2 linked regions of the Actinomadura luzonensis genome follow. The main gene of each other region encodes a partner of the protein of the gene in region 2 in a complex. Links are inferred from orthologs where the notes say so. Each region holds a gene or a part of one and is shown on either strand. Other genes may lie near its edges. The genes, in order: uvrA and mfd.

Evidence for each region.
Region 1: the proteins of mfd (region 2) and uvrA are in contact, whole or in part, in a crystal structure (PDB 4DFC), measured with the Escherichia coli proteins. The link is inferred for Actinomadura luzonensis from one-to-one orthologs.

Annotation. Positions count from the first base shown.
Region 1 is NZ_JAKRKC020000001.1:4,779,236-4,793,903, forward strand. Bases 11,301-14,668 are described here. They hold uvrA (excinuclease ABC subunit UvrA), read right to left. Parts: upstream 14,342-14,668; coding sequence 11,501-14,341; downstream 11,301-11,500. Other genes in these bases: MF672_RS22835 (maleylpyruvate isomerase family mycothiol-dependent enzyme), read left to right, coding at 14,559-14,668. Outside these bases: MF672_RS22780 (phosphoglycerate kinase), read right to left, coding at 1-1,130; gap (type I glyceraldehyde-3-phosphate dehydrogenase), read right to left, coding at 1,311-2,315; MF672_RS22790 (hypothetical protein), read left to right, coding at 2,495-3,145; DNA-binding protein WhiA, read right to left, coding at 3,732-4,712; MF672_RS22800 (gluconeogenesis factor YvcK family protein), read right to left, coding at 4,786-5,703; RNase adapter RapZ, read right to left, coding at 6,090-6,977; MF672_RS22815 (Rieske (2Fe-2S) protein), read right to left, coding at 9,734-10,192; MF672_RS22820 (Rieske (2Fe-2S) protein), read right to left, coding at 10,260-10,724; MF672_RS22825 (Rieske (2Fe-2S) protein), read right to left, coding at 10,827-11,192. UniProt on the Escherichia coli protein: The UvrABC repair system catalyzes the recognition and processing of DNA lesions. UvrA is an ATPase and a DNA-binding protein. A damage recognition complex composed of 2 UvrA and 2 UvrB subunits scans DNA for abnormalities.
Region 2 is NZ_JAKRKC020000001.1:1,117,797-1,133,169, reverse strand. The notes cover bases 5,587-9,659. They hold mfd (transcription-repair coupling factor), read left to right. Parts: upstream 5,587-5,970; coding sequence 5,971-9,459; downstream 9,460-9,659. Other genes in these bases: MF672_RS05265 (SurA N-terminal domain-containing protein), read left to right, coding at 9,490-9,659; MF672_RS05275 (cupin domain-containing protein), read left to right, coding at 5,587-5,877. Outside these bases: MF672_RS05300 (Wzz/FepE/Etk N-terminal domain-containing protein), read right to left, coding at 1-1,102; MF672_RS05295 (glycoside hydrolase family 26 protein), read left to right, coding at 1,408-2,616; MF672_RS05290 (sulfite exporter TauE/SafE family protein), read right to left, coding at 2,561-3,451; cysC (adenylyl-sulfate kinase), read right to left, coding at 3,448-4,662; MF672_RS05280 (class I SAM-dependent methyltransferase), read right to left, coding at 4,733-5,452; more of MF672_RS05275, read left to right, coding at 5,515-5,586; more of MF672_RS05265, read left to right, coding at 9,660-10,092; MF672_RS05260 (nucleoside triphosphate pyrophosphohydrolase), read left to right, coding at 10,096-11,025; eno (phosphopyruvate hydratase), read left to right, coding at 11,104-12,381; MF672_RS05250 (FtsB family cell division protein), read left to right, coding at 12,454-13,056; MF672_RS05245 (DUF501 domain-containing protein), read left to right, coding at 13,046-13,534; MF672_RS05240 (Ppx/GppA phosphatase family protein), read left to right, coding at 13,525-14,472; MF672_RS05235 (hypothetical protein), read left to right, coding at 14,650-15,373. UniProt on the Escherichia coli protein: Couples transcription and DNA repair by recognizing RNA polymerase (RNAP) stalled at DNA lesions. Mediates ATP-dependent release of RNAP and its truncated transcript from the DNA, and recruitment of nucleotide excision repair machinery to the damaged site.

The sequences.
Region 1 (14,668 bases), 3.7 Mb from region 2 along the record:
GCCCCGCCGCCGGTGGAGATGTGCGAGAAACCGTCCTCGGGCAGGCCCAGCTTGCGCACCGCGGCCGCGGAGTCGCCGCCGCCCACCACGGTGAAGGCCCCGGAGGAGATCAGCGCCTCCGCGACGGCCTTGGTGCCGCCGGAGAACGCGTCGAACTCGAACACGCCCATCGGGCCGTTCCAGAAGACGGTCTTGGCGTCGGCCAGCTTGGCGGCGAACAGCTCGCGGGTCTTCGGCCCGATGTCGAGCCCCTCCCGGTCGGCCGGGATCGCGGTGGCCTCGACGGCCTCGTGCGCGGCGTCGGGGGCGTACTCGGTGGCGGCCAGCACGTCGACCGGCAGGACGAGCTCCACGCCGCGCTCGGCGGCCTCGGACAGGAAGCCGCGCACCTGGTCGAGCTGGTCCTCCTGGAGCAGCGACCGGCCCACCTCGTGGCCCTGGGCCTTGAGGAAGGTGTAGGCCATGCCGCCGCCGATCAGCAGCCGGTCGACCTTGGTCAGCAGGTTGGCGATGACGCCGAGCTTGTCGCTGACCTTCGCGCCGCCCAGCACCACCACGTACGGGCGCTCGGGCTGCTCGGTCAGCTTCTTCAGCACCTCGACCTCGGCCACGATCAGCCCGCCCGCCGCGTGCGGCAGGATCCTGGGCACGTCGTAGACGCTGGCGTGCTTGCGGTGCACCGCGCCGAAGCCGTCGCCCACGTACAGCTCGGCGAGGCCGGCCAGCTTCTCGGCGAACGCGCCGCGCGCGGCGTCGTCCTTGGAGTCCTCGCCCGGCTCGAAGCGCAGGTTCTCCAGCAGCGCCACCTGGCCGTCCTGGAGCGCCTCCACGGTGGCGCGGGCGCTGTCGCCGACCACGTCGGCGGCGAAGGCGACGTCCTGGCCCAGCAGCTCGCCCAGGCGGACGGCCACCGGCCGCAGCGAGTACTTCGGGTTGACCTGGCCCTTCGGCCTGCCCAGGTGGGCGCAGACGACGACCTTCGCGCCCCGGCCGGTCAGCGCCTTGATCGTCGGCACCGACGCGCGGATGCGGCCGTCGTCGGTGATCGTCTCCCCGTCGAGGGGGACGTTGAGGTCGGCGCGCACCAGCACACGCCGCCCCTTCACGTCGAGATCGTCGAGCGTGCGCATGCTCATGCTCCTGTTCCAGCGGGGCGCGCGTGGCGCGCGCCCCGGCACGTGTGTCATGGCCTCAGCCCATGAGGCGGCCCCGGCCGCTGCCGGCCGGCGCCCTTCCCCGTAGCTTCCATTGGACGCCGCCGGCCCGGAAAAGGGCGGTGCCGCCGCGCGGGGACGTCGCCCCCGGGATCGTCAGAGGCCGCGGCCCACCAGCTCGATGAGGTCGGCGAGGCGGTTGGAGTAGCCCCACTCGTTGTCGTACCAGCCGACGACCTTGACCTGGTTGCCGATCACCTTGGTGAGGCCGGCGTCGAAGATGCAGGAGGCCGGGTCGGTGACGATGTCGGAGGAGACGATCTGGTCCTCGGTGTAGCTGAGGATGCCCTTCAGCGGGCCCTCGGCGGCGGCCTTGACGGCGGCGTTGACCTCGTCGACCGTGACGTCGCGGCTGACGTCGACGGTGAGGTCGGTGGCCGAGCCGGTGGGGATCGGCACGCGCATCGCGAAGCCGTCGAGCTTGCCCTTCAGCTCCGGCAGGACCAGGCCGATGGCCTTGGCGGCGCCGGTGGAGGTGGGCACCACGTTGAGGGCGGCGGCGCGGGCGCGGCGCAGGTCCTTGTGCGGGCCGTCCTGCAGGTTCTGGTCCTGCGTGTAGGCGTGGATCGTGGTCATCAGGCCCTTCTCGATGGTGAAGGAGTCGTGGATGACCTTGGCCATGGGCGCGAGGCAGTTGGTGGTGCAGGAGGCGTTGGAGATGATCGTGTGCTGAGCCGGGTCGTAGGAGGAGTCGTTCACGCCCATGACGATCGTGACGTCCTCGTTCTTCGCCGGAGCGGAGATGATGACCTTCTTCGCGCCGTTCTCGGCGTGCACCTTGGCCTTGGCGGCGTCGGTGAACAGGCCGGTGGACTCGACGACGACGTCGACGCCGAGGTCGCCCCAGGGCAGCTTGGCCGGGTCGCGCTCCTCGAAGACCTTGATCGCCTTGCCGTCGACCGTGATCTCGTCGCTGGTGGCCTTCACCTCGTAGGGCAGGCGGCCCAGGATGCTGTCGTACTTCAGAAGGTGGGCGAGCGTCGCGTTGTCGGTCAGGTCGTTGACCGCGACGATCTCGATGTCCTTGCCGCTGGCGGCGACAGCGCGCCAGAAGTTGCGGCCGATGCGGCCGAAGCCGTTGACGCCTACGCGGATGCTCACGCGATCTCCTCGAACAGATGGCGGGCTGAAACCTCAACCACGAACCTTATCGGACCCAAATTGGTTTAGACCACTGCGGCCCCCGCCCTGCGCACGCGGGTGCTACACGCACGTTTTGCGACGGTCGAGTAAAGTGCCCGACTCATCGGAGTAAATTCGTGCATTCTCTGGGGGCTGAGATGTCACATAACCGGTCGGGTCTGCTCGCGGGGCTGCTCATGGGCCTGGTGGCGGCGCTCGTCGGGGCGGCCGCGCTGGGGGCGGCCGTGCTGTTCCAGACCCGCCTGCCGGCGGCCGTCACGACGTTCGGCAACGGGCACCCGGTGTCGCTCGTCACGTCGCTGATCGTCGCGCTGCTGGTCGCGCTGGCGATCGGCGCGGCACGCCCGCGCACCTTCGTGCTCGTCCCCGTGGCCGGCCTGTACGCGGGGGCCGCGATGGCAGCGGGGCAGGTCCTCGGCTCCTCCGTCATGATCGGCGCCGCCCTGCGCACGCCGCCCGCCGAACGCCACCCGGCCGACGTCTCCGACATCACCTGGGACAACTTCACCGCCGGCCTCCCCTACGCGCCGAACCTCTACCGCGACCCGATCGCCGAGACCTGGGCCGCCTGGCTCTACCTCGCCGTGGCGGCGCTGGCCGCCCTCCTGCTGGTCACCCTGCGCGTGCTCCGCGCCCGGCGCGCCCACCGCCGTCTGACGGCGGCCGCGGCCGAGCAGGCGGACCCGTCGTCCGAGCCGGGGTACCGCGCCCCCTTCGAGCCCGCCCAGCCTCCGTCCCAGCAGCCCACGGCCGACCTGTTCACCCCCCGCAAACCGTCCCGCGACTGACCCTCCCCGACGCACCCCACCCGCAGCCCGCCACCGCTCTCGCGCGGACCCCTACACCGGCGCGCCCGCGCACCGCTCAGCACACCTCACCGCAGCACAGCGGCCACAGCACACCCCGGGCCACCGTGCTACCGCCTGCTGTTCGCGATCACCACCACCGCCACCGTCGCGCCACCCCACGACGCTCACCGCTCTCCCCCGCGCCGACCACAGCCACAGCGTTCCCCGCACGCCCCGCACGGCCCTACGCCCTGGCCGCCACACCCTCCCAGCACCGGCCGCACGCCCTCCGGAGCCACCGGCCGCACCTGCCACGACGCCGCCCTCGCCCGCGCCCTCGCCCGCGCCCGCGCCCTCGCCCGCGCCCTCGCCCGCGCCTGCGCCCTCGCCCGCGCCTGCGCCCTCGCCCGTGCCCTCGCCCTCGCTACCGTCCCGCTCGCCGAGCACGCACCCACCACCACGAACGACCGGAGAGCAACGATCCGCGCACCCCACCCCACACGCGGAAACGCCACCTCTCCACCCCGGGCGCGAACGCGACGAGCATCACCCGCACCCGCCCGCACCCACGTGCGGACGAACCCGCTCAGGGAGCGAGCATGTCCACTGTCAAATTGGCCTCAGTGTTAGGAATGCCCAGATCAGACGCCCGCTTGTCCGCCATGGCCAGCAACCGCCGGATCCGCCCCGCAATGGCGTCCTTGGTCAGCGGCGGGTCAGCGATCTGCCCCAGTTCCTCCAGAGACGCCTGCTTGTGCTCCACCCGCAGCCGCCCCGCCACCACGAGATGCTCGGGCGCCTCGTCCCCGAGGATCTCCAGCGCCCGCTGCACCCGCGCCCCCGCCGCGACCGCGGCCCGGGCCGAGCGCCGCAGGTTGGCGTCGTCGAAGTTGGCCAGCCGGTTGGCGGTGGCCCGCACCTCGCGGCGCATCCTCCGCTCCTCCCAGGCGAGCACGCTGTCGTGCGCCCCCAGCCGGGTCAGCAGCGCGCTGATCGCGTCGCCGTCGCGGACGACCACCCGGTCCACGCCGCGCACCTCGCGCGCCTTGGCGTGGATCTTCAGCCGCCGCGCCGAGCCCACCAGCGCCAGCGCCGCCTCCGGCCCCGGGCAGGTCACCTCCAGCGACATCGACCGTCCCGGCTCGGTGAGCGAGCCGTGTGCCAGGAACGCCCCCCGCCAGGCCGCCTCCGCGTCGCACGCCGCCCCGGCCACCACCTGCCGCGGCAGCCCGCGCACCGGGCGGCCGTGGTTGTCGATGAGGCCCGTCTGGCGGGCGAGCGCCTCGCCGTCGCGGTAGACGCGCACCACGTAGCGGGAGCCCTTGCGCAGGCCGGCGGGGGCGAGCACGAGCACCTCCGCCTTGTGGCCGAACACCTCACCGATGTCCTTGATCAGGCGCCGTGCGGTGGCGTTGGTGTCGAGCTCCGCCTCGATCACGATCCGCCCGCCCACCAGATGCAGGCCGCTGGCGAACCGCAGCAGCGTGGAAACCTCGGCCTTGCGGCAGCACGGCTTCAGCACCGGCAGGCGGCTCAGTTCGTCTTTCACCACACCTGTCATCGCCATAAGCGTTCGTCCTCTCCCCCATTCAGACCGGCTCACGCCAGTCTCTCGCACCTTCGCGCCACGCCGACCAGGATCAACGCTTCTGGAGGAAAATCTCGTCCAGGACGGAGGCAAGACGTCGTGGGTCGTGCCTGGGCGAGCCGTCGCGGGCGGCCACGTCCGCCATGACCAGTCGCGCGCCGAGGGCGGCCGCGGCCTTCTCCAGGGCGTCGGGGTCGTCCACCACGCCGGTGTCGGCGAGGACGACGTCGATCGACAGGTCGGGCGCGTGCTGCCGGAGCACCTCCAGGTGTTGCTGGGGGGAGAAGTCGTCGGTCTCGCCGACCTGCGGCGCCAGGTTGAGCGTGACGAGGCGCCTGGCCCGCGTCGTGTGCAGGGCCCTGGCCAGCTCGGGCACCTTGAGGTGCGGCAGCACGCTGGTGAACCACGACCCGGGCCCGAACACCACCCAGTCGGCCTCCAGCACCGCCGTCACGGCCTCGGGCCGCGCGGGCGGGTCCTCGGGCACCAGGGAGATCGCCTGGACGCGGCCCGGCGTCAGGGCGCACGCCACCTGCCCGCGTACGGTCGAGGTGACGCCGTCGAGCTCCACCTCGGCCACGATGTCCAGCGGCACGGACGCCATCGGCAGGACGCGCCCGTGCGCGCCCAGCAGCCGCCCGACCCAGTCGAGCCCGGCCACCGGATCGCCCAGCAGCTCCCACAACGCCACGATCAGCAGGTTGCCGACGGCGTGCCCGTGCAGCTCGCCCTCGCTGCGGAAGCGGTGCTGCACCACCTCGCTCCAGGTGCTGCCCCACTCGTCGTCGCCGCACAGCGCGGCGAGCGCCATGCGCAGGTCACCGGGCGGGAGCACGCCCAGCTCACGACGCAACCGCCCGCTGGACCCGCCGTCGTCGGCGACGGTCACCACCGCGGTCAGCCCGTCGGTGACCATCCGTAAGGCCGACAGGGACGCGAACAGCCCATGCCCGCCACCGAGCGCCACCACGCGCGGCCCACTCCCGCGAACCGCACCTGCCTCCGCCTCGGCATCCACGCCCGCATCCACGCCCGCATCCACGCCCGCATCCGCGCTCGCATCCACGTCCGCACCGACGCCCATGCCTGCGGCCGAACCCACACCCAGACCGACACCCGCACCCGGACCGGCACCCGGACCGGCACCCGGACCGGCGCCGGCACCCGGACCCGCACCCGGACCGGGGCCCGCACCCGCACCCGCACCCGCACCCAGGCTCGTACGCGGGCGGCCGCCGGTCACCCTCTCATCCGCGGACGCGTCAACCGCCCGCTCACCGACCTCGTGATGGCTCAGAAGAGATGCCGCATCCGCCGGGACAAGCGGTGTCGTAGCCGCGAAGCCGTCGTCATCGGTCACTCCCGCCCCACATCCCGGTGGCTCACCTGGACCTCCATCCCGCGGTCGCGCAGGCGGGCGGCGACCTGCTCGGCCATGGCCACGCTGCGGTGCTTGCCGCCCGTGCAGCCCACCGCGAGCGTCGCGTAGCTCTTGCCCTCGCGCGCGTATCCGGCCGCGACCACCTGGAGCACCTCCTCGTACGCGTCGAGGAACTCCTTGGCGCCCGGCTGTCCCAGCACGTACTCGCTGACGGGGGCGTCGAGCCCGTTCATCGGCCGCAGCTCGGGCACCCAGTGCGGGTTCGGCAGGAAGCGGCAGTCGACGACGAGGTCGGCGTCGACCGGCAGCCCGTACTTGAAGCCGAAGGACACCACGTTGAGCCGCAGCCCCGGCCGGTCCTCCCCGCCGAAGTAGGCGACGATCTTGTTGCGCAGGTCGTGGACGTTGTGCGAGGAGGTGTCGATCACCAGGTCGGCGTTGGCCCGCACCTCGCGCAGGATGCCGCGTTCGCGGGTGATGCCGTCGACCAGCCGCCCCTCGCCCTGCAACGGGTGGGGACGCCGGACGTTCTCGAACCGGCGCACCAGCTCCTCGTCGCTGGCCTCCAGGAACACCACGCGCACCCGGACGCCGCGGCCCTCGAGCTCTTCGATGGCGGCGTTGAGGTCGGTGGTGAAGGCCAGGCTGCGCACGTCGACCACGGCGGCGACCTTGTCAGCGGCGAGCTTGACCTTGCCGGCCTCCTCCGCCATCGCGAACAGCAGCCCAGGCGGCAGGTTGTCGATGACGAACCAGCCCAGATCCTCCAGGGCCTTCGCCGCGGTGCTGCGGCCGGCCCCGGACATGCCGGTCACGATGACGAACGCCGGCTCGTTGGGGGTGGCGGCGGGCTCGGCGCTCATCTGCTCGTCCCGCCCGTCAGCCCGCTCACCGGCACTGCCCTCACGGCTGTCCATGTCAACGCCCTTCCCGGCCGGCGGCGCCCGCCGGCCCAGCGATCCGGGCGCTCCCCGCACAGCGGCCGTCCGGCACGCCCGGCCCGGTCATCGCAGCACGCCATCCACCATAGCGGACCATGACGAATGCGGAGCGCGACGCGACCCCGGCACGCCCACCGGCCCGCCGCCACGCCTTCACCGAACCTCCGCCCCCTCCGACAAGGCACCCCTCGGCACCGCCTCCCCGGACACGGCCTCCCCCGGCACCACACCTCCGGCCGCGCTTGCGGACGCGGTTTCCTCCTGCACGACGCTTTCAGACGACCCGCCCTCAGACGACCCGCCCTCAGACGACCCGCCCTCAGACACGACGCCCTCAGACGAGACGCCCTCAGACACGACGCCCTCAGACGAGACGCCCTCAGACACGACGCCCTCAGACGAGAAGCTCTCAGACACGACGCCCTCAGACGGGACGCCGCCTGCCGCCATCGCCCTCTGCGGCGACGCGCCCGCCAGAGTCGCCACGATGACCTCCGCGATGGCCGGCCCGATGCCGGGCACCTCGCAGATCTCCGCCGCGCTCGCCTCCCGCAGCTTCTTCACCGACCCGAAGTGCTTGAGCAGCGCCTGCCGCCGCGCCGGCCCGAGCCCGGGGACGCCGTCGAGCGCGCTCTCCTTCACCGTCCGCGACCGCTTGGAGCGGTGGTAGGTGATGGCGAACCGGTGGGCCTCGTCACGCACCCGCTGCAGCAGGTAGAGCCCTTCGCTCGACCGCGGCATGATCACCGGCTGGTCGTCGCCCGGCAGCCACACCTCCTCCAGCCGCTTGGCCAGCCCGCACACCGCCACGTCGTCGATGCCGAGCTCGTCGAGCGCCCGCTGGGCGGCGGCCGCCTGGGGGCCGGCGCCGTCGACGACGACCAGGTTGGGCGGGTAGGCGAACTTGCGCGGCCGGCCCGTCTCGGGGTCGATGGGGCCGTGCGCGCCCTCCTCCTCCGGCCCGAGGCCCTGCTCGCCGCCGAGCTCCCGCTCGGCGGCCTCCTGCTCGTCGGGCACCAGCTCGCCGGTGTCGGAGCGTTCCTGGAGGTAGCGGCGGAAGCGGCGCAGGATCACCTCGTGGATCGAGGCGACGTCGCCCTCCTTGGTCCTGACGGCGAAGCGCCGGTATTCGCTCTTGCGCGCCAGCCCGTCCTCGAAGACGACCATGGACGCCACGACGTTCTCGCCCTGCAGGTGGGAGACGTCGTAGCACTCGATGCGCAGCGGCGCCTGGTCGAGGTCGAGGGCGTCGGCGATCTCCTGGAGCGCCTTGCTGCGGGTGGTGAGGTCGCTGGCGCGCCGGATCTTGTGCTGGGCCAGCGACTCCTTGGCGTTGCGCTCGACGGTCTCCATGAGCGTGCGCTTGTCGCCGCGCTGCGGCACGCGCACCTCGACCCGGGCCCGGCGCTGCTCGCTCAGCAGCTCGGCGACCGCGTCGTGGTCGGGCGGCAGGGCGGGGACGAGCACCTCGCGCGGCATGGAGTCGGGGCTCGCCTCGGCGTACATCTGGAGCAGGAACTGCTCCACGAGCTCGCCCGGCGAGGTCTCCTCGACCTTGTCGACGACCCAGCCGCGCTGGCCGCGGATGCGCCCGCCGCGCACGTAGAAGACCATGACGGCGGCTTCGAGCGGGTCCTCGGCCAGGGCGATGACGTCGGCGTCGGTGCCCTCGCCGAGCACGACCGCCTGCTTCTCCAGCGCGCGTTGCAGCGCCTGGATGTCGTCCCTGAGCCGGGCGGCGCGCTCGTACTCCTGCTCGGCGGCGGCGTCGCGCATCTCCTTCTCCAGCCGCTTGATGAAACGGCTGGTGTTGCCGGCCATGAAGTCGCAGAAGTCCTCGGCGAGCGCGCGGTGCTCGTCGGGGGTGACCCGGCCGACGCACGGCGCCGAGCACTTGTCGATGTAGCCGAGCAGGCAGGGGCGGCCGATCTGCCCGGCCCGCTTGAACACACCCGCGCTGCACGTGCGTACGGGGAAGACCCGCAGCAGCAGGTCGACGGTCTCCCGGATGGCCCAGGCGTGCGAGTAGGGGCCGAAGTAGCGGGTGCCCTTGCGCTTGGCGCCGCGCATGACCTGCACCCGCGGGAAGTCCTCGCCCATGGTCACGGCGAGGTAGGGGTAGGACTTGTCGTCGCGGTACTTGACGTTGAAGCGCGGGTCGAACTCCTTGATCCAGGAGTATTCGAGCTGCAGCGCCTCGACCTCGGTGCCGACGACCGTCCAGTCGACGCCGGCGGCGGTGGTCAGCATCGACTGCGTGCGCGGGTGCAGCGCGGAGAAGTCGGCGAAGTACGAGTTGAGCCGCTGGCGCAGGCTCTTGGCCTTGCCGACGTAGATGACCCGGCCGTGCGCGTCCCTGAACCGGTAGACCCCCGGGGACTCGGGGATCGAACCCGGCTTCGGCCGGAAACTCAGAGGACTGCCCGCAGATCTAGCCACGCCTGCAGCCTAATGGCCCGCACCGACAGATCCGGCCGGACGCGGACCGCCCGCGCAGCCCGCGCACGCGAGCCCCGCACAGCCCGTGCACGGCTCCGCACAGCGGGCAGACGCGGACTCCGCACAGCGGGCAGACGCGGGCCCGGCACAGCGGGCGGACGCGCGGACGCGGGCCCGCCCGCGCGCCTGGCGGACCCGCGTCCGCCGCCGGGTGCACCCGGCGGCCGGCATGAGCTGATCTAGGCCAGCGTGATCTGGTCGCCGTCGACCTTGATCGCCTGCTCCGGCAGCGGCTTCTCGGCGGGCCCGCCCGCGACCGCTCCGTCCGTGATGTTGAACTTGCTGTTGTGGCACGGACAGACGATGGCGCCGCCGTCGACGCTGCCGACCAGGCACCCCTTGTGCGTGCAGACCGCGCTGAACGCCTTGAACTGCCCCTCGGTGGGCTGCACGACCACGATCTTCTGATCCTTGAAGACCGTGCCGCCTCCCACCGGGATGTCGGCCGTCTTGGCCAGGGCGCCGCCGGCCTGCGGCGCGCTGGACTCACCGGCGCTGGACTGAGGTGCCGCCGATCCGGTGGCATCGCCGCCGGTCGCCGTGTCGGTGCCGCCGCCACAGGCCGCGAGGGCCAGTGTGAGGCCACCTGCGCCGACGCCCGCTATCACTGCCCGTCGGCTACGAAGGTCATCTCCCATGCGGATCACCCAACCGCAGGCAGGTGAGAAATTCATGAGACGCGCATGAGAGACGGCCCAGGCGCCGTCAGGCGAGGCGGATCTTGCCGCCGTCCACCGTGATCTTCTTCTCCTTGAGCGGCTCGGACGCGGGCCCGTTGGCCACCGAGCCGTCCTCGATGCTGAACTTGCTGCCGTGGCACGGGCAGTTGATCGTCTTGTTCTGAACGGTGGCGACCGTGCAGCCCGCATGGGTGCAGACCGCCGTGAACGCCTTGAAGTCGCCCTCCGTCGGCTGCGTGACCACGATCTTCTGCGCCTCGAACACCTTGCCGCCGCCCACCTCGATGTCGGAGGTGTCGGCCAGGGCCTTGCCCTTGGCGGCGGACTTCTTCTTGGGCGCCGCGGACGACGCCTCGTCGGCCGGCTCGTCGGCGGGCGCCGCGCTCGCGTCGGTCGTCGGCGTGCCATAGCTCGCGCACGCCGTCAGGAACGCCGCGAGCCCGGCGCCTCCGGCGCCCAGCATCACATTCCGGCGCGTCGTATCCGTCATGGTGCGTCCTCCCAGTTTGGTTCTACTTCAGGTACGGCCAGCGCCCTCGCGCCGGTTCATCGTGCCTGGCCCCAATCCGGGTGACCACGTAGAAATACCTGCTCAGGCGACCACGATGCCGTCGCCGACGACCTTCACCTCGATGGCGGTCAGCGGCGCGGTGGCGGGCCCCTTGGTGGCCGCGCCGCTCTCGGCGGCGAACTCGCTGCCGTGGCAGGCGCACCTGATGACGTTGTCCTTGGGAGTGCCGACGGTGCAGCCCTTGTGCGTGCAGGCCGCGCTGAACGCCTTGAAGACGCCCTGCGACGGCTGCGTCACCACGACCTTGAGGTCGCTGATGAGCTTGCCGCCGCCCACCGGCACGTCGGCCGTCTTGGCGATGACCTGCCCCTTGAGGCTGGGCTTGGCCTGCGCGCCGCCCGAGCCGCAGCCCGCGAGCGCCACGCCGCACACGGCGACCCCGGCCACCCCCAGCGCCTCCCGCCGCCCAAGCCCCGCCCCATGCCCCGGGCCGTGCCCCGGACTGTGCCCCGGACTGTGCCCCGGCCCGCGCCCTGCCCCGTTCCCGTCCCGGGGAAGCACCCCGTCGCCAGGCATGGCTACGCCCCGCTCCGTACCTGTCATGATCGCCTCGACCCTTCGCGTCGCCGCTGACCCCCTGCAGGTCAGGCCGTTACCCGTGCCATAACCGTAGCGCCGCACCCCGTCGGTCCCGCGTCCGGGTCGATCCCCGGACGCGGGCTCCGCTCGCCGGACGCCCGGCCGGCACGGGCTGCTCAGACGGACAGGATCTTGCGGAGGAACCGCCCCGTGTGGCTCTCCTCGACCAGCGCGACCTCCTCCGGCGTGCCGGCGGCGACGAGCGTGCCGCCGCGCGAGCCGCCCTCGGGCCCCATGTCGATGATCCAGTCGGCCGTCTTGATGACGTCGAGGTTGTGCTCGATGACGATGACGGTGTTGCCGCCGTCGACCAGCCGGCCGAGCACCCCGAGCAGCCTGCGGATGTCCTCGAAGTGCAGGCCGGTGGTGGGCTCGTCGAGGACGTAGATGGTCCGGCCGGTCTGCCGCCGCTGCAGCTCGGAGGCGAGCTTGACGCGCTGCGCCTCGCCGCCGGACAGCGTGGTGGCCGGCTGGCCGAGCCGGACGTAGCCGAGCCCCACGTCGTTGAGCGTCTGCAGGTGGCGGCGGATCGCGGGGATGGCGTCGAAGAAGCCCAGCGCCTCCTCGATCGGCATGTCCAGGACCTCGGCGATCGTCTTGCCCTTGTAGTGGACCTCCAGCGTCTCCCGGTTGTAGCGGGCGCCGTGGCAGACCTCGCAGGGGACGTAGACGTCGGGCAGGAAGTTCATCTCGATCTTGATGGTGCCGTCGCCCGCGCACGCCTCGCAGCGCCCGCCCTTGACGTTGAAGCTGAAGCGCCCCGGCTGGTAGCCGCGCACCTTCGCCTCGGTCGTGGCCGCGAACAGCTTGCGGACATGGTCGAAGACGCCGGTGTAGGTGGCCGGGTTGGAGCGCGGGGTGCGCCCGATCGGCGACTGGTCGACGTGGACGACCTTGTCCACGAGGTCCATGCCGTTGATGCGGGAGTGCCGGCCCGGCACCGTGCGCGCCCCGTTGAGCTCCTTGGCCAGCGCGTTGTAGAGGATGTCGTTGACCAGCGTCGACTTGCCCGACCCCGACACGCCGGTGACGGCGGTGAACACGCCGAGCGGGAAGTCGATGTCGACGCCCTTCAGGTTGTGCTCGCGCGCGCCCTTGACGGTGATCTGCCGCTTCTTGTCGCGCTTGCGCCGCCCGGCGGGCACGGTGATGCTGCGCCGGCCCGACAGGTACTGGCCGGTCAGCGACTCCTCGCTGGTCAGCAGGTCCTGGACGGTGCCGGACACGACCACCTGGCCGCCGTGCTCGCCCGCGCCGGGCCCGATGTCGACCACCCAGTCGGCGGCGGCGATGGTGTCCTCGTCGTGCTCGACGACGATGAGCGTGTTGCCCATGTCGCGCAGCCTGACGAGGGTGTCGAGCAGGCGCAGGTTGTCGCGCTGGTGCAGGCCGATGGACGGCTCGTCCAGCACGTACAGGACGCCGACCAGGCCGGAGCCGATCTGCGTGGCCAGCCGGATGCGCTGCGCCTCGCCGCCCGCGAGGGTGGCGGCCGCGCGGTCCATGGTGAGGTAGTCGAGGCCGACGTCGAGCAGGAACCCCAGCCGGGCGTTGATCTCCTTGACCACCCGCTCGGCGATGTGCATGTCGCGGTCGGACAGCTTGAGCTCGCCCAGGAACTGCGCGCACTCGCCGATCGACATGGCGGCGACGTCGGCGATGGACCGGTCGGCCACCGTCACGGCCAGGGTGACCGGCTTGAGCCGGGCGCCCTTGCAGGCCGGGCACGGGATCTCCCGCATGTAGCCCTCGAAGCGCTCGCGGCTGGAGTCGCTCTCCGCCTCGGCATGCCGCTTCTGCACCCAGGTGATGACGCCGGTGTAGTCGGTGTAGTAGGCGCGCTGGCGGCCGTAGCGGTTGCTGTAGCGGACGTGGACCTGCTGGTCGTAGCCGTACAGCAGCGCCTTCTGCGCCTTCTTCGGCAGCTTCTCCCACGGGGTGTCGAGGTTGAAGCCCATGGTGGCGCCCAGCGCCTCGATCATGCGCAGGAAGTATTCGCTGGTGTGGCCGCCGGACCACGGGTGCAGGGCGCCGTCGCGCAGCGTGCGCTCGGGGTCGGGCACCACCAGGTCGGGGTCGACCTCCATCTTGGTGCCGAGGCCGGTGCACTCGGGGCAGGCGCCGAACGGGGAGTTGAAGGAGAACGAGCGCGGCTCCAGCTCCTCGAACGACAGGTCGTCGTAGGGGCAGTAGAGGTGCTCGGAGTAGAACCGCTCGCGGCCCGGGTCGCCTTCGGGCAGGTCGACGAAGTCGAGCGTGATCGTGCCGCCGGACAGCTGCAGCGCGGTCTCGACCGAGTCGTTGAGCCGGCGGCGGGCGGACTCCTTGACCGACAGGCGGTCGACGATGACCTCGATGTCGTGCTTCTCGTACTTCTTCAGCGTCGGCGGCTCCTCCAGCCGCACGACCGTGCCGTCGACCCTGGCCCGGGCGAAGCCCTTGGTCTGCAGCTCGCGGAACAGCTCGGCGTACTCGCCCTTGCGCCCGCGCACGACCGGCGCGAGCACCTGGAAGCGGGTGCCCTCGTCGAGGTCCATCACGCGGTCGACGATCTGCTGCGGCGTCTGGCGGGCGATCGGCCGGCGGCACACGGGGCAGTGCGGCTTGCCGATGCGCGCCCACAGCAGCCGCAGGTAGTCGTAGACCTCGGTGATGGTGCCGACGGTGGAGCGGGGGTTCTTGCTGGTGGACTTCTGGTCGATCGACACCGCGGGCGACAGGCCCTCGATGAAGTCGACGTCGGGCTTGTCCATCTGGCCGAGGAACTGGCGGGCGTACGCCGACAGCGACTCGACGTAACGCCGCTGGCCCTCAGCGAAGATCGTGTCGAAGGCCAGGCTCGACTTGCCCGAGCCGGAGAGGCCGGTGAAGACGATCAGCGAGTCTCGCGGCAGATCGAGCGAGACGTCCTTGAGGTTGTGTTCTCGTGCACCACGCACGATCAGGCGGTCGGCCACGGCGATCCCGGTACTCGAAAGGCGGATAGGTCCACGGGGGATGGTAGACGGGGGCTCCGACAATTTCGGCGGCCCGCTGCGCGGCCCCCGAAAATCCGTCCCTCACAGGTTACGGCCATCCAGCGGGTCGACAGGCGGCCTTCTGCGGTCAACGCCTTGACCTGCGCTTTTATGCCCCGCATCTCCCTAAAAACCCTAGATGATGAAATATCAAGACATGACCGTCCTCCCCGCGCTGCGGGCCGAGCTGGCCTCGGCCACCGGCCGGCTGCTGGCCACGGCCGCCGCGCTCTCCGACGCCGACGTGACCGCCCCTTCCCTGCTGCC
Region 2 (15,373 bases):
CGACCTGCGGGGCGGTGACCCGGCCGAGGCCGACGAGCAGCAGGGCCGCGTCCGCCCTGGCCAGGTCGCGGACGTCGGTGCCGTCGAGCACGGCGAGCGGGGCGCTGACGGCCAGCGGCTCGGCGAGCGACGAGGCGTAGAGGTCGGCGGGCAGCGCCCGCACCAGCAGCCGTTTGCCGGGGCAGGCGGCCACGACCGCGCAGGCCAGCTCGTGCAGCACGCCCGGCTCGCGCGCGCCGGACAGATCGGCCAGCACCGGCAGGCCGGTGAGCCGCTCGACGTCGGCGGCGCGGCGCAGCCGGGTGTCGAGCCGGTCGCGGGCGTAGGCGGCGGCCGAGCCGGTGAGCAGCCCCGCCATCAGGCCGGTGCCGAGGTGCAGCGGCAGGCTGGGGGAGCTGGGCGCGGCGGGCGGCGCGGCCCGGCTGATGATCGCGCCGGGCGTGACGGCCACCGTGCGGAGGGCGTCGTACTTGAGCGCGAGGCTCGCGGCCTGGCGGCTGAGCACGCTCTGCCGCTGCAGCGCGATGGCCCGTTCCGCGCTGCCCTTGCGCAGCCGGCCGAGCTGCCGGAAGGCGGCGTCGAGGCCGGCGTTGACCTGCTTGAGCTTGCCCAGCACGGCCTGCTGCTGGTCGGTCAGGGCGGCGAGGGCGCTCTCGCGGCGGTGGGCGAGGTAGGCGTCGGCGTACGCGCCGGACTGGGCGGCGGCGAGCCGGGGGTCGGCAGCGGTGACCGCGATGGACAGGACCGCCGAGTTGGGCGGGACGGTGACCTCCGCGGGCGCGGGCGCGACGCCGCCGAGCGCCCGGGCGGCCCGGGCGGCGACCACGGCGGACGCGGCGACCTGGGCCTCGGTGTCGAGGTTGAGCGGCTCGCGCTGGCGGGCGGTGACCTGGTTGCCGGGGTCCTGCGGGCCGACGGGCATGACCTGCACCTGTGTGGCGGCGGTGTAGGCGGGCGGGGTGAGCCGCAGGAGCGCGAGCCCGGCCGTGCCGCCGACCACGACGCAGCCCACGAGGATCAGCCATCGCCTGCGCAGCAGGGACAGGTGATCCTCCAGCTCGGCGCCGGGGCGGCGGGCCTGGACGTCCGGCGGCTGGGTCATGGGGGCGGCCTCCTGGGGGATGTGCGCGTCGTCGCCGCCCGGCGACGCAGCGTCACGGGCCGAGGCGTGCGCCCACTATAGGCCGGACGGTCAGCACCCGAGCTGAATCCGCAGAATTTTCTCCGGTACGGCAGGAAAGAAGGGGCTCCATAAATCGAAATTCCGGGAAAATTCCGGCACGGTTTTACCCTGGCCCACCAGCTAATACTCTCCACACCGGCTGAAGTTCCTGGAATGACATGGCAAGGTTCAGGTGTGACAACGCGGGGGTCCTTCGACAAGTTCGACAAGGAGGTTGGACGGTTTTGCAGCTACGGGGAATTACTCGCAAAACGGCCGCGGCGCTCGCCGCGCTCGTCACGCTGAGCGCCTGTTCCGGCACGGCGGGCTCGGCGACGAGCGGGACGAGCGGAACGAGCGGGACGAGCGGCGCGGCGACCGGCGCGGCGACGGGATCGGCGACGGGATCGGTGACGGGGCCGGCGGCGGACCCGGGGGCGAACGCCACGACCGGCCCGGCCACGGCCATGGGCCCGTCGGCCGGCGGGCCGGCCAGGCAGGTGGCGGGGGCACCGTCCTGCACGGCCACCGCCCGGCTCATCCCGTCCTGCGGCGCCTGGTGGGGACTGGCGCCGGAGGTCTTCACCGGGGCGCAGGTCGAGCGCGCCCTGCGCGGGGCGGAGGCCCGCATGGGCGCGGCGGCCGACGTGCTGCACGTCTACCACCGGGGCAGCGAGCTGTTCCCGACCAAGGCCGAGGTCCGGCTGGCCCGCGACCCGGCGCGGCCCCGGCTGCTCATGGTCAACTGGAAGCCGTCGCTCGACCGCACCTGGGCCGAGATCGCCCGCGGGAGGCTCGACGCCAGGATCGACCGGCTGGCCGGCTATCTCCGGCGCACCTTCCCCGAGCGGTTCTTCCTCACGCTGCACCACGAGCCGGAGAACGACGTGGACAACGCGCCCGGCTCGGGCATGCGGGCCGCCGACTACGCGGCGATGTACCGGCACGTGGTGCTGCGGCTGCGGGAGAAGGGCGTCAGGAACGCGGTCATGGTGATGACCTGGATGGGGGCGCCCAACTGGGCCGCGAAGTCGTGGTTCGAGCAGCTCTACCCGGGCGACGACGTGGTCGACTGGGTCGCCATGGACCCCTACGCCGACGACCGCGTCAAGGACTTCGACGGGCTGGTGAACAAGACCCGCGAGGAGAAGGAGTTCGCCCAGTGGCCGGGCTTCTACCGGTGGATGCAGCTCCGCTTCCCCGGCAAGCCGGTGATGGTGGCGGAGTGGGGGGTGTTCGAGCGGCCGAAGGACCCGGGGTTCAAGCGCCGCTTCTTCGAGTCGGTGGCGCGGCAGATCAAGCGCTACCCGCAGATCAAGGCGCTGTTCTACTTCGACTCGCCGCAGGCGCCGCGCGGCGACACCAGCTTCGACTCCGACCCGGGGGCGGGGCGGGCTTTCACCCGGCTCGCACGGGATCCGTACTTTCGCTCGACGCCCGTGCCGCGCCCCTAGCGGTCCGCGCGCGCCAGCGCCACCCGGCCACCACGACCGCGGTGGCGGCGGCGAGGGCGGCCACGGTGACGGTGTTGCTCGCGTCCAGGAGCTTCAGCGCCGAGGCCAGCAGGACGATGGCCAGCAGGGCGCGGATCAGGCCGCCCGGGGCGCGGGAGGAGATCCGGGCGCCGAGGTAGACGCCCGGGATCGAGCCGATGAGCAGCGAGACCGTCAGGTCCATCTGGAAGTCGCCGAACAGGAGGTGGCCGAGCGCCGCGGCGGCGACCAGCGGCACGGCCTGCACCAGGTCGGTGCCGACGAGCTGGTTGGCCTTGAGCGCCGGGTAGAGGGCGAGCAGGGCCACGATGATGAGCGATCCCGAGCCGACCGAGGAGACCCCGACGACCAGACCGCCTACCGTACCGACCAGTAGGGTCGGAATTGGGCGCACGACGATGTCGTGCGCGCTCGCCGATCCGCCCCGCCCGCCGAGCAGCGTCTTGGCCGCCATGCCGGCCACGGCCAGCAGCAGCGCCACGCCCAGGGCGTACTTGACCGCGTCGGTGACGGCGAAGGCCCGTGCGAGGAACACCCCGCAGAACGCGGCCGGCACCGACCCCGCGCACAGCCAGCCCACCAGTCGCAGGTTGACCGTGCCCCGGCGCAGGTGCACCACGCTGCCCACCGGCTTCATCACCGCGGAGGCCACCAGGTCGCTGGAGACCGCGGCGAGCGGCGGGACGTTGAAGAACAACATCATCATGGGCGTCATCAGCGCGCCGCCGCCCATGCCGGTGAGCCCGACCACGACGGCGACGACGAAGGACCCGCCGATGAGGGCGAAGTCGATCAACGGATCCAGCCTCCAGACCGCAGCGTCTCCAGCACCCTGGAGACGGCCGCCTCGATCGAGATGTGCGTCGTGTCGATGACCAGGTCGGCGTCGTCCGGCTCCTCGTAGGGGTCGGAGACGCCGGTGAACTCGGGGATGAGCCCGGCGCGGGCCTTGGCGTACAGGCCCTTGCGGTCGCGCCGCTCGCACTCCTCCAGCGGCGTGGCCACGTGCACCAGCAGGAAGTCGGCGCCGACCGCCTCGACCATCGCCCGCACCTCGGCGCGGGTGGCGGCGTAGGGGGCGATGGGGGCGCAGACGGCCAGGCCGCCGTGCCTGGCGACCTCGGCGGCCACGAAGCCGATGCGCCGGATGTTGAGGTCGCGGTCGGCCTTGGAGAAGGTCAGGCCCTTCGACAGCAGGTGGCGCACCACGTCGCCGTCGAGGTAGGTGAGCGAGCGGCTGCCCAGCTCCAGCAGCGCGTCGCGCAGGCCGCGGGCGATGGTCGACTTGCCCGAGCCGGACAGGCCGGTGAAGAACACCACGAGGCCGCGCCGGTGCGGCGGCCCGGGGATCGTCACCGGCTCGGGGCCGGGGAAGTGCTCGGTCGCGCCGTAGGCGGCCGCGACGTGCTCGCGCAGCTCCAGGTCGATCTCGGGCTCCTCGCGCGGGGCGAGCGGCACCGGGACCACGAACGTGCCGGCGGGCAGCCGCTCCTGGGCTCGCAGCGCGGCGCGGACCACGGCGGGGCCGCCCTCGCCGTACGCCAGGGGCAGCAGCAGGATCACCGCGTCCAGCTCCTTGGCCAGCGCGGTGATCTCGGACAGGTCGTCGAGCGGCCCCCGCAGGGTGACGGCGAGCGCCGCGCGCCCGCCGAGCTCCTCCTTGACCTGGGCCGGGGTGCGCCGCAGGCGGGCGAAGGGCCCGTGCTCCGGCGCGCCGAGCCCCTTGACCGGCCCCGAGACCAGCCCGTCGGCCTCCTGGGCGGTCACCGTGAGCGCCGCGAGCGGCAGGCCCTCGGGGTCGAGCAGGGTCACCTCGTCGCCGGGGGAGACCTCGGCGGGCAGGTGGAGGGTGACCGGCGCGGGCCACGGCGTGCCGTCGGCGAGCGTGCCGCGCTCGTGCACCGCGTGCAGGTCGTCGTGGCCGAGGAACCCCGTCAGCGGGTCGAACGCGCCGGAGAGCAGCAGCTCGAGATCGGCCAGCTCGTGCGGCTCGGGGGTCCACTCCACGTCGTCTACATCCCAACTAATCCGACTCACTTGGTAGGAAACGAGTGTACCGACTCATCCGGTTATGCCGCTAGAGCACTCTGGCGAAGTGATGCTGCGGCTTCCTGATGACCATGGTGACCTCGTCGTGCGAGGCGGGGTAGCGCCCGCTGGTCAGCCGGGACATCACGGCGATCGCCGCGCGCCCCAGCCAGCCCGCGCGGGCCGGGCCGCTCGCCCGCCGCTCCTCGTCGATGATCATCAGGCCGCGGCTCAGGCAGAACGCGTGCATGCCGTCGGCGGAGGCCAGCGGCTCGTACACGGCGGGCAGCGGCCCCGGCGTGCCCTTCCTGACGACCGCGCGCCACAGCGCCCGGCGCACCCACGACGGCGTGACGCGGTCCAGCAGCCCGTACGCCGACCTGCGGTCGCGCATGCGCAGCAGCACCAGCCCGCCCGGCCGCAGCGACTGCAGCAGCCGGTCGAGGACGAGCTCGGCGTGCCTGACGCGCTCCAGCAGGAACGACAGCTGGATCAGGTCGTAGGCCCTGGGTGCCAGCGGCACGCCGCGCAGGTCGCCGAGCGACCAGGACACGAGGTCGGCCCGCTCCTCCAGCACCGCGCGGACGGCCGGGTGGTCCTCGTCGACGCCGACGGACCTGGTCTCGATCCGCTCCAGCGCCAGTGGCTCGTCGTGGGCGCAGCCGGCGACCAGCACGTCGAGCCGTCTGCCGAACTGGCCGCTCCAGAGCTCGCGGACCCGCTGATCGAAGAGATCGCCTCGCTGGGCGACCGAGCGCACCTCAGACATGTGACCTAGCGTAGTCATCTGATCGGTATTGGTAACGCATATCCCTGCTAGCGTCCTGGCCCGTGAGCGACCAAATCTACGTGGGGAACGCCGGCGTCGACGCCGCGGGCGACCGCGGGTGGCTGCTCGGCCACTTCAAACCGCCCGGCGACCCCCGGCACAGCGAAGAGGTCGAGATCAAGTGGGGCGTCCACCCGCCCGGCGAGGAACGGGCGCACTGGGTGCGCGGCGAGGCCCGCACCGCCCTGCTCGTGCTGATCAGCGGGCGGTTCCGGGTCGAGCTGCCCGGTCGCAGCGTGCTGCTGGCCGAGCCGGGCGACTACGTGGTGTGGGGCAAGGGCGTCGACCACTCCTGGCGGGCCGAGGAGCCGTCCACCGTGCTGACCGTGCGCTGGCCCTCCGTACCTGGTTACCGCGTCGGCTGAGGCCTGGCGGCGAGTAGTCTGGGAAGCACACCCCCGAGACCTGGCAAGGCCGGGGGTAATCGTGATGCCGTCGTGGGGCTGTGGGCGTATCTGATGAGTCTTTCCGGACTGCTTGACCTTGTTCGCGCCGACCCGAAACTGACCGCCGCACTCGAAGAGGGCGGCGACGTGTCGCTGATCGCGCCGTCCGCGCTGCGGCCGTTCGGCGTGGCCGCGCTGGCCACGCACGACCAGCGCACCGTGCTCGCGGTCACCGCGACGGGCCGCGAGGCCGAAGACCTCGCCGCGGCGCTGACCAGTCTCCTGGAGCCCGCCTCCGTCGCGGTCTTCCCGGCCTGGGAGACGTTGCCGCACGAGCGCCTGTCGCCGCGCAGCGACACCGTGGGGCAGCGGCTGGCCGTGCTGCGCCGGCTGGCGCACCCGGTGAAGGGCGACTCCGCGGCCGGGCCGCTCAGCGTGATCGTGACCCCGGTCCGCGCGTTGCTGCAGCCCGTCGTCAAGGGGCTCGGCGACCTGGAGCCGATCCGGCTGCGCGCCGGCGACGACGCCGACCTCGACGAGGTCGTCGCCAAGCTGGTCGGCAACGGCTACCACCGGGTCGACATGGTGGAGCGGCGCGGCGAGGTGGCCGTGCGCGGCGGCCTGCTCGACGTCTTCCCGCCCACCGAAGAGCACCCGCTGCGGCTGGAGTTCTGGGGCGACACGGTCGAGGAGATCCGCTGGTTCAAGGTCGCCGACCAGCGCTCGCTGGAGGCGGCCGAGGGCGGGCTGTTCGCGCCGCCCTGCCGCGAGCTGCTGCTGACCGACGAGGTGCGGCGGCGGGCGGCCGAGCTGGCCGAGGAGTACCCGGCGCTCGCCGAGGTGCTCGACCAGCTCGCCGAGGGCACCCCGGTGGAGGGCATGGAGGCGTTCGCGCCCGCCCTGGCCGGCGAGATGGACCTGCTGCTGGACCACCTGCCGGTCCGCTCGGCGGTGTTCGTGTGCGACCCCGAGCGCATCAGGGGCCGCGCCGAGGAGCTGGTGCGCACCTCGCAGGAGTTCCTGGAGGCGTCCTGGATCAACGCCGCGGCCGGCGGCGAGGCGCCCATCGACCTCGGGGCGGCGGCCTTCCGCACGCTGGAGGACGTCCGCGGCCACGCCGACGCCCTCGGCCAGCCGTGGTGGACGATGGCGCCCTTCGGCAACGGCGCCGAGCTGGACGCCCAGGACAGCGAGGCCTACCGCGGCGACACCGCCAAGGCGCTGGCCGACATCAAGGGCTGGCTGGCCGAGGAGAAGGCCGTCGTGCTGCTCAGCGAGGGCCACGGCCCGGCCGAGCGCATGGTCGAGGTGCTGAAGAGCGTCGACGTGCCGGCCCGGCTGCAGCCGTTCCTGGACAAGGCGCCCGAGCGCAAGGTCGTGCACGTCAGCACCGGCCTGATCGAGCACGGCTTCGTCACCCCCACGCTGGCCGTGCTCACCCACCTCGACCTGGTCGGCCAGAAGGCCTCCACCAAGGACATGCGCCGGCTGCCCTCGCGCCGCCGCAACATGGTCGACCCGCTCCAGCTCAAGACCGGCGACCACGTCGTGCACGAGCAGCACGGCGTCGGCCGCTACGTCGAGATGGTGCAGCGCACGGTGCAGGGCGCCACCCGCGAGTACCTCGTCATCGAGTACGCCAAGGGCGACCGCCTCTACGTGCCCACCGACCAGCTCGACGAGGTCACCCGCTACGTCGGCGGCGAGGCGCCCACGCTCAACCGCATGGGCGGCGCCGACTGGGCCAAGGCCAAGTCCCGCGCCAAGAAGGCGGTCAAGGAGATCGCCGGCGAGCTGATCAGGCTCTACTCCGCCCGCATGGCCTCGCCCGGCCACGCCTTCGGCGCCGACACGCCGTGGCAGCGGGAGATGGAGGACGCCTTCCCCTACGCCGAGACCGGCGACCAGCTCGCGGCCATCGACGAGGTCAAGCGCGACATGGAGCGCGGCGTCCCGATGGACCGGCTGATCTGCGGCGACGTCGGCTACGGCAAGACCGAGATCGCGGTGCGGGCGGCGTTCAAGGCGGTGCAGGACGGCAAGCAGGTGGCGGTGCTCGTGCCGACCACGCTGCTGGTGCAGCAGCACATGTCCACCTTCGCCGAGCGGTTCTCCAGCTTCCCCGTCACGGTCAAGCCGATCTCCCGCTTCCAGACCGACGGCGAGGTCAAGGCCACCCTCGACGGCCTGCGCACCGGCGCGGTGGACGTCGTCATCGGCACCCACCGGCTGCTCAGCCCCGAGGTGCGCTTCAAGGACCTCGGCCTGATCATCATCGACGAGGAGCAGCGCTTCGGCGTCGAGCACAAGGAGGCCATGAAGCACCTGCGCACGCAGGTGGACGTGCTGGCCATGTCGGCCACGCCGATCCCGCGCACGCTGGAGATGGGTCTGACCGGCATCCGCGAGATGTCGACCATCCTCACCCCGCCGGAGGAGCGGCACCCGATCCTCACCTTCGTGGGGCCGTACGAGGAGAAGCAGATCGCGGCGGCGATCCGGCGCGAGCTGATGCGCGACGGCCAGGTCTTCTTCGTCCACAACCGGGTGGCCTCCATCAACCGGGTCGCGGCGCGGCTGCGCGAGCTGGTGCCGGAGGCGCGCATCGCGGTCGCCCACGGCCAGATGAACGAGCACCAGCTCGAGAAGATCATGGTGGGCTTCTGGGAGCGCGAGTACGACGTGCTCGTCTCCACCACGATCGTCGAGTCCGGCCTCGACGTGCCCAACGCCAACACCCTCATCGTGGACCGGGCCGACAACTACGGCCTGAGCCAGCTCCACCAGCTCCGCGGCCGGGTGGGCCGGGGCCGCGAGCGCGGCTACGCCTACTTCCTCTACCCGCCGGAGAAGCCGCTCACCGAGACCGCCCACGAGCGCCTGGCCACCATCTCCCAGCACACCGAGATGGGCGCCGGCATGTACGTCGCGATGAAGGACCTGGAGATCCGCGGCGCCGGCAACGTGCTCGGCGCCGAGCAGTCCGGCTTCATCGCGGGCGTCGGCTTCGACCTGTACGTGCGCCTCATGTCCGAGGCCGTGCAGGAGCAGAAGGCCAAGCTCGACGGCGGCGAGGAGCGCGAGGAGACGCCCGACGTCAAGGTCGAGCTGCCGATCAACGCCCACATCCCGCACGACTACGTCACCTCCGAGCGGCTGCGGCTGGAGGCGTACAAGCGGATGGCCGCGATCGCCGAGGAGAGCGACATCACCGAGGTGCGCGAGGAGCTGACCGACCGCTACGGCAAGCCGCCCGTCGAGGTGGACAACCTGCTGGAGGTCGCCAGGTTCCGCATCAAGGCCCGCAAGGCCGGCCTGACGGACGTCACGCTGCAGGGCCAGAACATCAAGTTCGGCCCGGCCAGGCTGCGCGAGTCGCAGCAGGTGCGCCTCGACCGGCTCTACAAGAAGGCCGTCTACAAGCACGCCGCGGAGACCCTGCTCGTGCCGATCCCGAAGACCAAGCCGCTCGGCGGGCAGCCGTTGCGCGACCTCGACCTGCTCAAATGGTGCGGAGACCTGGTCGAGGCGCTGTTCCTTGAGCCCGCACGGGTAAGCTAGCGGCGGTTTTTCGGTCGGAAAGGGACGCATGTGAAGTCGATACGAGTGGCGGTGGCCGCCGCCGCGGCGGGCCTGGCCCTGACCGCCTGCTCTTCCCCCTCCCACATCGGGGCCGCTGCCGTGGTCGGCGACCAGCGCATCACGGTCAGCGAGGTCAATGCGGACGCGGAGGCGTACAAGGCGGCGCTCAAGAGGAACAACCTCAGCGAGGCGGACCTCGGCGGGGTGCCGGTCAGCCACGTCGTGCTGCAGCGCCTGCTCAACGTGGCCATCACCGAGCAGTTGCTCGACCGCTACAAGGTGCAGGTCAGCGAGACGGAGATCGACGCCGCGATCAAGGACCCCGGCCAGTTCCAGTCGGCCGAGATCAACCTGCTGTCGCAGGGCGTGGTGCCGTCCGACGCCCGCGACTACGGGCGGGCGATGGTCGGGCTGAGCAAGCTGCAGCAGCAGTTCGGCGGGGAGAGCGGCAACCAGCGGCTGGCCCAGGAGTTCAACTCCGTCAAGCCGGTGATCAACCCGCGTTACGGCGCGCTCAACCCGCAGCGCACGCAGGAGAACCCGGGGCCGTTCATCGACCCGGGCCGCTTCGGCAAGCCGGCGGCCACCCCGCAGCAGACGGCGCAGGGCTAGCCGGTGCCGCTCGTCGTCGTCACCACCTCGCCCAGGGTCGCCCCCGGGCTGCTGAGCCACCAGGCCTGGCAGGCGCTGCGCTCCGGTCCCGTGCTGACCGGGGCGGCGGCGCACCCGCAGCTTCCCTACCTGGCCGAGGCCGGGATCGCGGCCGAGGTCGTCGAACCCGACCCGGCGGGGCTCGCCGCGCGGGCGGTCACCGAGACCGTGGTGTGGCTGGCCGGCGACGACGAGGAGGAGTTCATGCGGGCGGTCGGGCACGCCGCCGTGGCGATGGCCGACCCGCCGCTGATCGAGGTCGTGCCGGGCTCGTACGACCTGCCCGGCGCGCGGGTGCTCGACCTGGTCGCGGTCATGGACCGGCTGCGCGCCGAGTGCCCTTGGGACCGCAAGCAGACGCACGAGTCGCTGGTGCCGTACCTGCTCGAAGAGGCGTACGAGGTGCTGGAGACCATCGAGCAGGGCGACTACGCGGCGCTCCGCGAGGAGCTGGGCGACCTGCTGCTCCAGGTGGTCTTCCACGCCCGGGTGGCCGAGGGCTTCGACATGGACGACGTGGCGGCCGGCATCGTGGACAAGCTGGTGCGCAGGCACCCGCACGTGTTCGGCTCGGTGCGGGCCGAGAGCGCCGACGAGGTCAACGACAACTGGGAGGCCATCAAGGCGGCCGAGCGGGCCGCCAAGGGGCGCGAGTCGGCGCTCGACGGCGTCCCCATGGGGCAGCCGGCGTTGTCGCTGGCCGCCCAGCTCGTCCGCCGCGCCGAGCGGGCCGGCGCGCCCGAGGCGCTGGCGGCCGGGGTCGGGCAGGGCGTGGCGCGGGAGCTGTTCGACCTGGTGCGCAGGGCCGCGGAGGCGGGGCTCGACGCCGAGGCGGAGCTGCGGGCGGCGGCCCGGGCCTACCGCGACCGGGTGCGGGCGTGGGAGAGCCGCTGACGCCCACGGCGTCCGGCCCGACCGCGACCGATAGGCTCTGAAGGCATAATCGTCTTCCACGATTTAGGAGCGCATCCCGTGGCTACCATCGAGGTCGTTTACGCTCGCGAGATCCTCGACTCCCGGGGCAACCCCACGGTCGAGGTCGAGGTGGTGCTCGACGACGGCAGCACCGGCCGCGCGGCCGTGCCGAGCGGGGCGTCCACCGGCCAGTTCGAGGCGGTCGAGCTGCGTGACGGCGGCAAGCGGTACGGCGGCAAGGGCGTGGAGAAGGCCGTCCTCGCCGTCACCGACCAGATCTTCGAGGAGATCAGCGGGGTCGAGGCCGAGGACCAGCGCATCATCGACCAGATCATGATGGACATCGACCGCACGCCCAACAAGTCGAAGCTGGGCGCCAACGCCATCCTCGGCGTGTCGCTGGCCGTCGCCAAGGCCGCCGCCGACAGCGCCGAGCTGCCGCTCTTCCGCTACCTGGGCGGCCCCAACGCGCACGTGCTGCCGGTCCCGATGATGAACATCCTCAACGGCGGCGCCCACGCCGACACCAACGTGGACATCCAGGAGTTCATGATCGCGCCGATCGGGGCGGAGACGTTCCGCGAGGCCGTGCGCATGGGCGCCGAGGTCTACCACGCGCTGAAGAGCGTGCTGAAGGAGAAGGGCTACGCCACCGGCCTCGGCGACGAGGGCGGCTTCGCCCCCAACCTGCCCTCCAACCGCGACGCGCTCGACCTGATCCTCGTCGCGATCGAGCGGGCCGGCTACACCCCGGGCGAGGACGTCGCGCTCGCGCTCGACGTGGCCGCCACCGAGTTCCACAAGGACGGCGTCTACACGATCGACGGCAAGGGCCTGTCGGCGCAGGAGCTCATCGCCTTCTACGAGGACCTGGTCGCCAACTACCCGCTGGTCTCCATCGAGGACCCGCTCGACGAGGAGGACTGGGAGGGCTGGAAGGCCATCACCGCGGCCCTCGGCGACAAGGTGCAGATCGTCGGCGACGACCTGTTCGTCACCAACCCCGAGCGGCTGGAGCGCGGCATCGCCGAGGGCGCGGCCAACGCCCTGCTGGTCAAGGTCAACCAGATCGGCACGCTGTCGGAGACGCTCGACGCCGTCGACCTCGCCCACCGCAGCGGCTACCGCTGCATGATGAGCCACCGCTCCGGCGAGACCGAGGACACCACGATCGCCGACCTCGCGGTGGCGGTCAACTGCGGCCAGATCAAGACGGGCGCGCCCGCCCGCTCCGACCGCGTCGCCAAGTACAACCAGCTGCTGCGCATCGAGGAGCTCCTCGACGACGCCGCCCGCTACGCGGGTCGCGCGGCGTTTCCGCGTTTCCGGCGCTAGTTTCGGGTAACGGCCCGCGGTGACCCCGTTCAGACAGCGCGGGCCGTTTTCCCGAGGGGGTGTGTGCAGCAAGTGGCGAAGAGGCCGCAGCTCACCGGGCGGGCCGCCATCCTGGCCGTCGTGGTGTGCGCGATCGCGATGAGCCTGGCCTACCCTGTGCGCGAGTACATCAGCCTGCGCCGCAGCATCTCCGAGCTGCGCGCGGAGAAGGCCAGGGTCGAGGCGGAGAAACAGGCGCTGCTGGCCCGGGACCGGCAGGCCAACGATCCCAACTGGATCAAGAGGACGGCGAAGGAGCGGCTGCATTACTGCGGTCCCGGCGAGAGGTGCTTCGTCGTGATGGAGCCGGAGCAGAGCGTGCGGCGGGCGAGCGTGAAGGAGCCCGCGCAGGTGCCGCCGTGGTACCAGACGCTCTGGGAGTCGGTGGAGGCCGCCGACAAGGGCACCGGGCGCAGGGCCGTCACGGGCCCCGCCGAGCGGCCCGCCACGGGCCCCACCCCGGGCTCGACCACGGGCTCGACCACGGGCTCGACCACGGGCCCCACCGCCGGCCCCACCGGCAAGCCCAAGCCCACGGCCCGGCCGGCGGCGACACCGAAGGCGACACCGAAGGCGACGCCTCCCGCGACGCCGGCGGCGACGCCCACGACGACTAAGGAAAGTGTTGGACAGTAAAGACGTCGAGGTGGTGCGGCAGCAGCTCGGCCGCCCGCCCCGGGGCCTCCGCGCCGTGGCGCACCGCTGCCCGTGCGGCAATCCCGACGTGGTGGAGACCGCGCCGCGGCTGCCCGACGGCTCGCCCTTCCCGACCCTGTACTACCTGACCTGCCCGAAGGCGGCCTCGGCCATCGGCACGCTGGAGGGCTCCGGCCTGATGCGCGACCTGCAGGCCAGGCTCGGCGCCGACCCCGAGCTGGCCGCCGCCTACCAGGCCGCGCACGACGACTACGTGCGCAGGCGCGACGCGGCGGCCGAGGAGGAGGGCCTGGAGCCGCTCCCGCGTGACATGCAGAGCACCGGAGGCATGCCGAAGCGGGTCAAGTGCCTGCACGCGCTCGTCGCGCACGAGCTGGCGGTGCCCGGTGCCAACCCGATCGGCCGGGAGGCGCTGGATGCCCTCCCCGAGTGGTGGAGTGACGGACCATGCGTGTAGCCGCCGTCGACTGCGGCACCAATTCCGTGCGTCTGCTCATCGCGGACGTCGGCGACGAGCTCATCGACGACGTCGAGCGGCGGATGGAGATCGTCCGCCTGGGGCAGGGCGTCGACCGGACCGGCCGGCTCGCCCCCGACGCGCTGGAGCGCACGTTCAAGGCCATGCGGGCCTACCGGGAGCTGATCGACCGGCACGGCGCGAGCGCGACCCGCGTCGTGGCGACCAGCGCGACCAGGGACGCCGAGAACCGGGCCGACTTCGTGGCCGGGGTGCGCGAGATCTTCGGCGTCGAGCCGGAGGTCGTGTCGGGGTCGGAGGAGGCCGAGCTGTCGTTCTCCGGGGCGACCAAGGGCCTGGTCCGGCTGTCGCCGGAGACCGAGGTGCCGCAGGGGCCGCTGCCGCCGTACCTGGTGGTGGACATCGGCGGCGGGTCCACCGAGTTCGTCGTGGGCTCCGAGCACGCCGAGTCGGCGCTGTCGGTCGACATCGGCTGCGTGCGGCTGACCGAGCGCCACCTCAAGGACGCGGGCGACCCCCCGCCGGCGGAGGCGCTGGAGGCCGTGGTGGCCGACATCGAGGCCGCGCTGGACCGGGTGGAGTCGGAGGTGCCGGTGCGCCGCGCCCACACGCTGGTGGGCCTGGCCGGTTCGGTGACGACGGTCGCGGGCATCGCGCTCGACCTGCCGGCGTACGAGCCGGAGCGCATTCACCATTCCCGTATTTCCGCCGAGCAGGTGCACGAGGTGACGCGGCGGCTGCTGGCGATGACGCATGGTGAGCGCGCGGCGCTGCCGGTGATGCATCCGGGACGGGTGGACGTCATCGGGGCGGGTTCGCTGATTCTGGACCGGATCGTGCGCCGTTTCGCGTTCTCGCAGGTCGTGGTGAGTGAGCACGACATCCTGGACGGTATCGCCTGGTCGCTCGCCCGATAGATACGGCGGTATACGGACATTTACGATCTTTGCCTGTGTTGAGTGTGCAATCATAATTGTGCTTAGGTAAAGGGGCATTACGGGGGCTTTGCCATATTGCTGTGCACGGAAGGTGCCGGCGTGGCGACCGTTCCCGAGCGCGTCCTTTTCCCTCACACGGAATGGAGCACTCTCACCATGAAGTTCTCTGGGTTAGCCGCTCGCAGGGCGGCGGCCTTCGGGGCGTCCGCCGCGGTGCTGGCCGCCCTGACCGCGGGCCTGGCGGCCGGGCCCGCGCAGGCCTCCACGACCACCAAGTCCGGCGTCAAGGTCTCGGCCACCGCGCCCAAGGCCAAGCCGGGCTCGTACGAGGGCGACTGCCCCGTCAAGGTCAGCTTCTCGGCGAAGATCAAGGTGTCCGTCAAGGGCAAGACCGAGCTGGCCTACCGCTGGCTGCACGGCGACGGCTCCAGGAGCAAGGTCGCCGTGGTCAAGCTCAAGGGCCACGGCACCAAGACGGTCACCGTCAGGCAGTCGATCACCTTCAAGGAGGACGTCAAGGGCTGGGAGGCCGTTCAGGTCCTCGGTCCGAAGAAGTACACCTCCAAGAAGGGCTACTTCTCCGTCTCCTGTGACAAGCCGGCGGAAGAGCCGAACGTCGACATCCACCTGCCGCAGTCCCCGTCGGTGTCGGCCCGCGCCTGGGCCAGCCCCGACTCCTACGTCGGCGTCTGCACCCCGGGTGACAAGATCAGCTTCGGCGGCCTGATCAAGGCCGACCGGCCCACCTGGGTCAGGTACCGCTGGGTCCTCAACGGCGACACGGTCGACTACGGCAAGATCAAGGTCCGGCACGCGGCCCGGGTCGGCTTCGGCCTCTCGCCGCGCGAGAGCCAGCGCGGCTGGGCGCAGCTCCAGATCC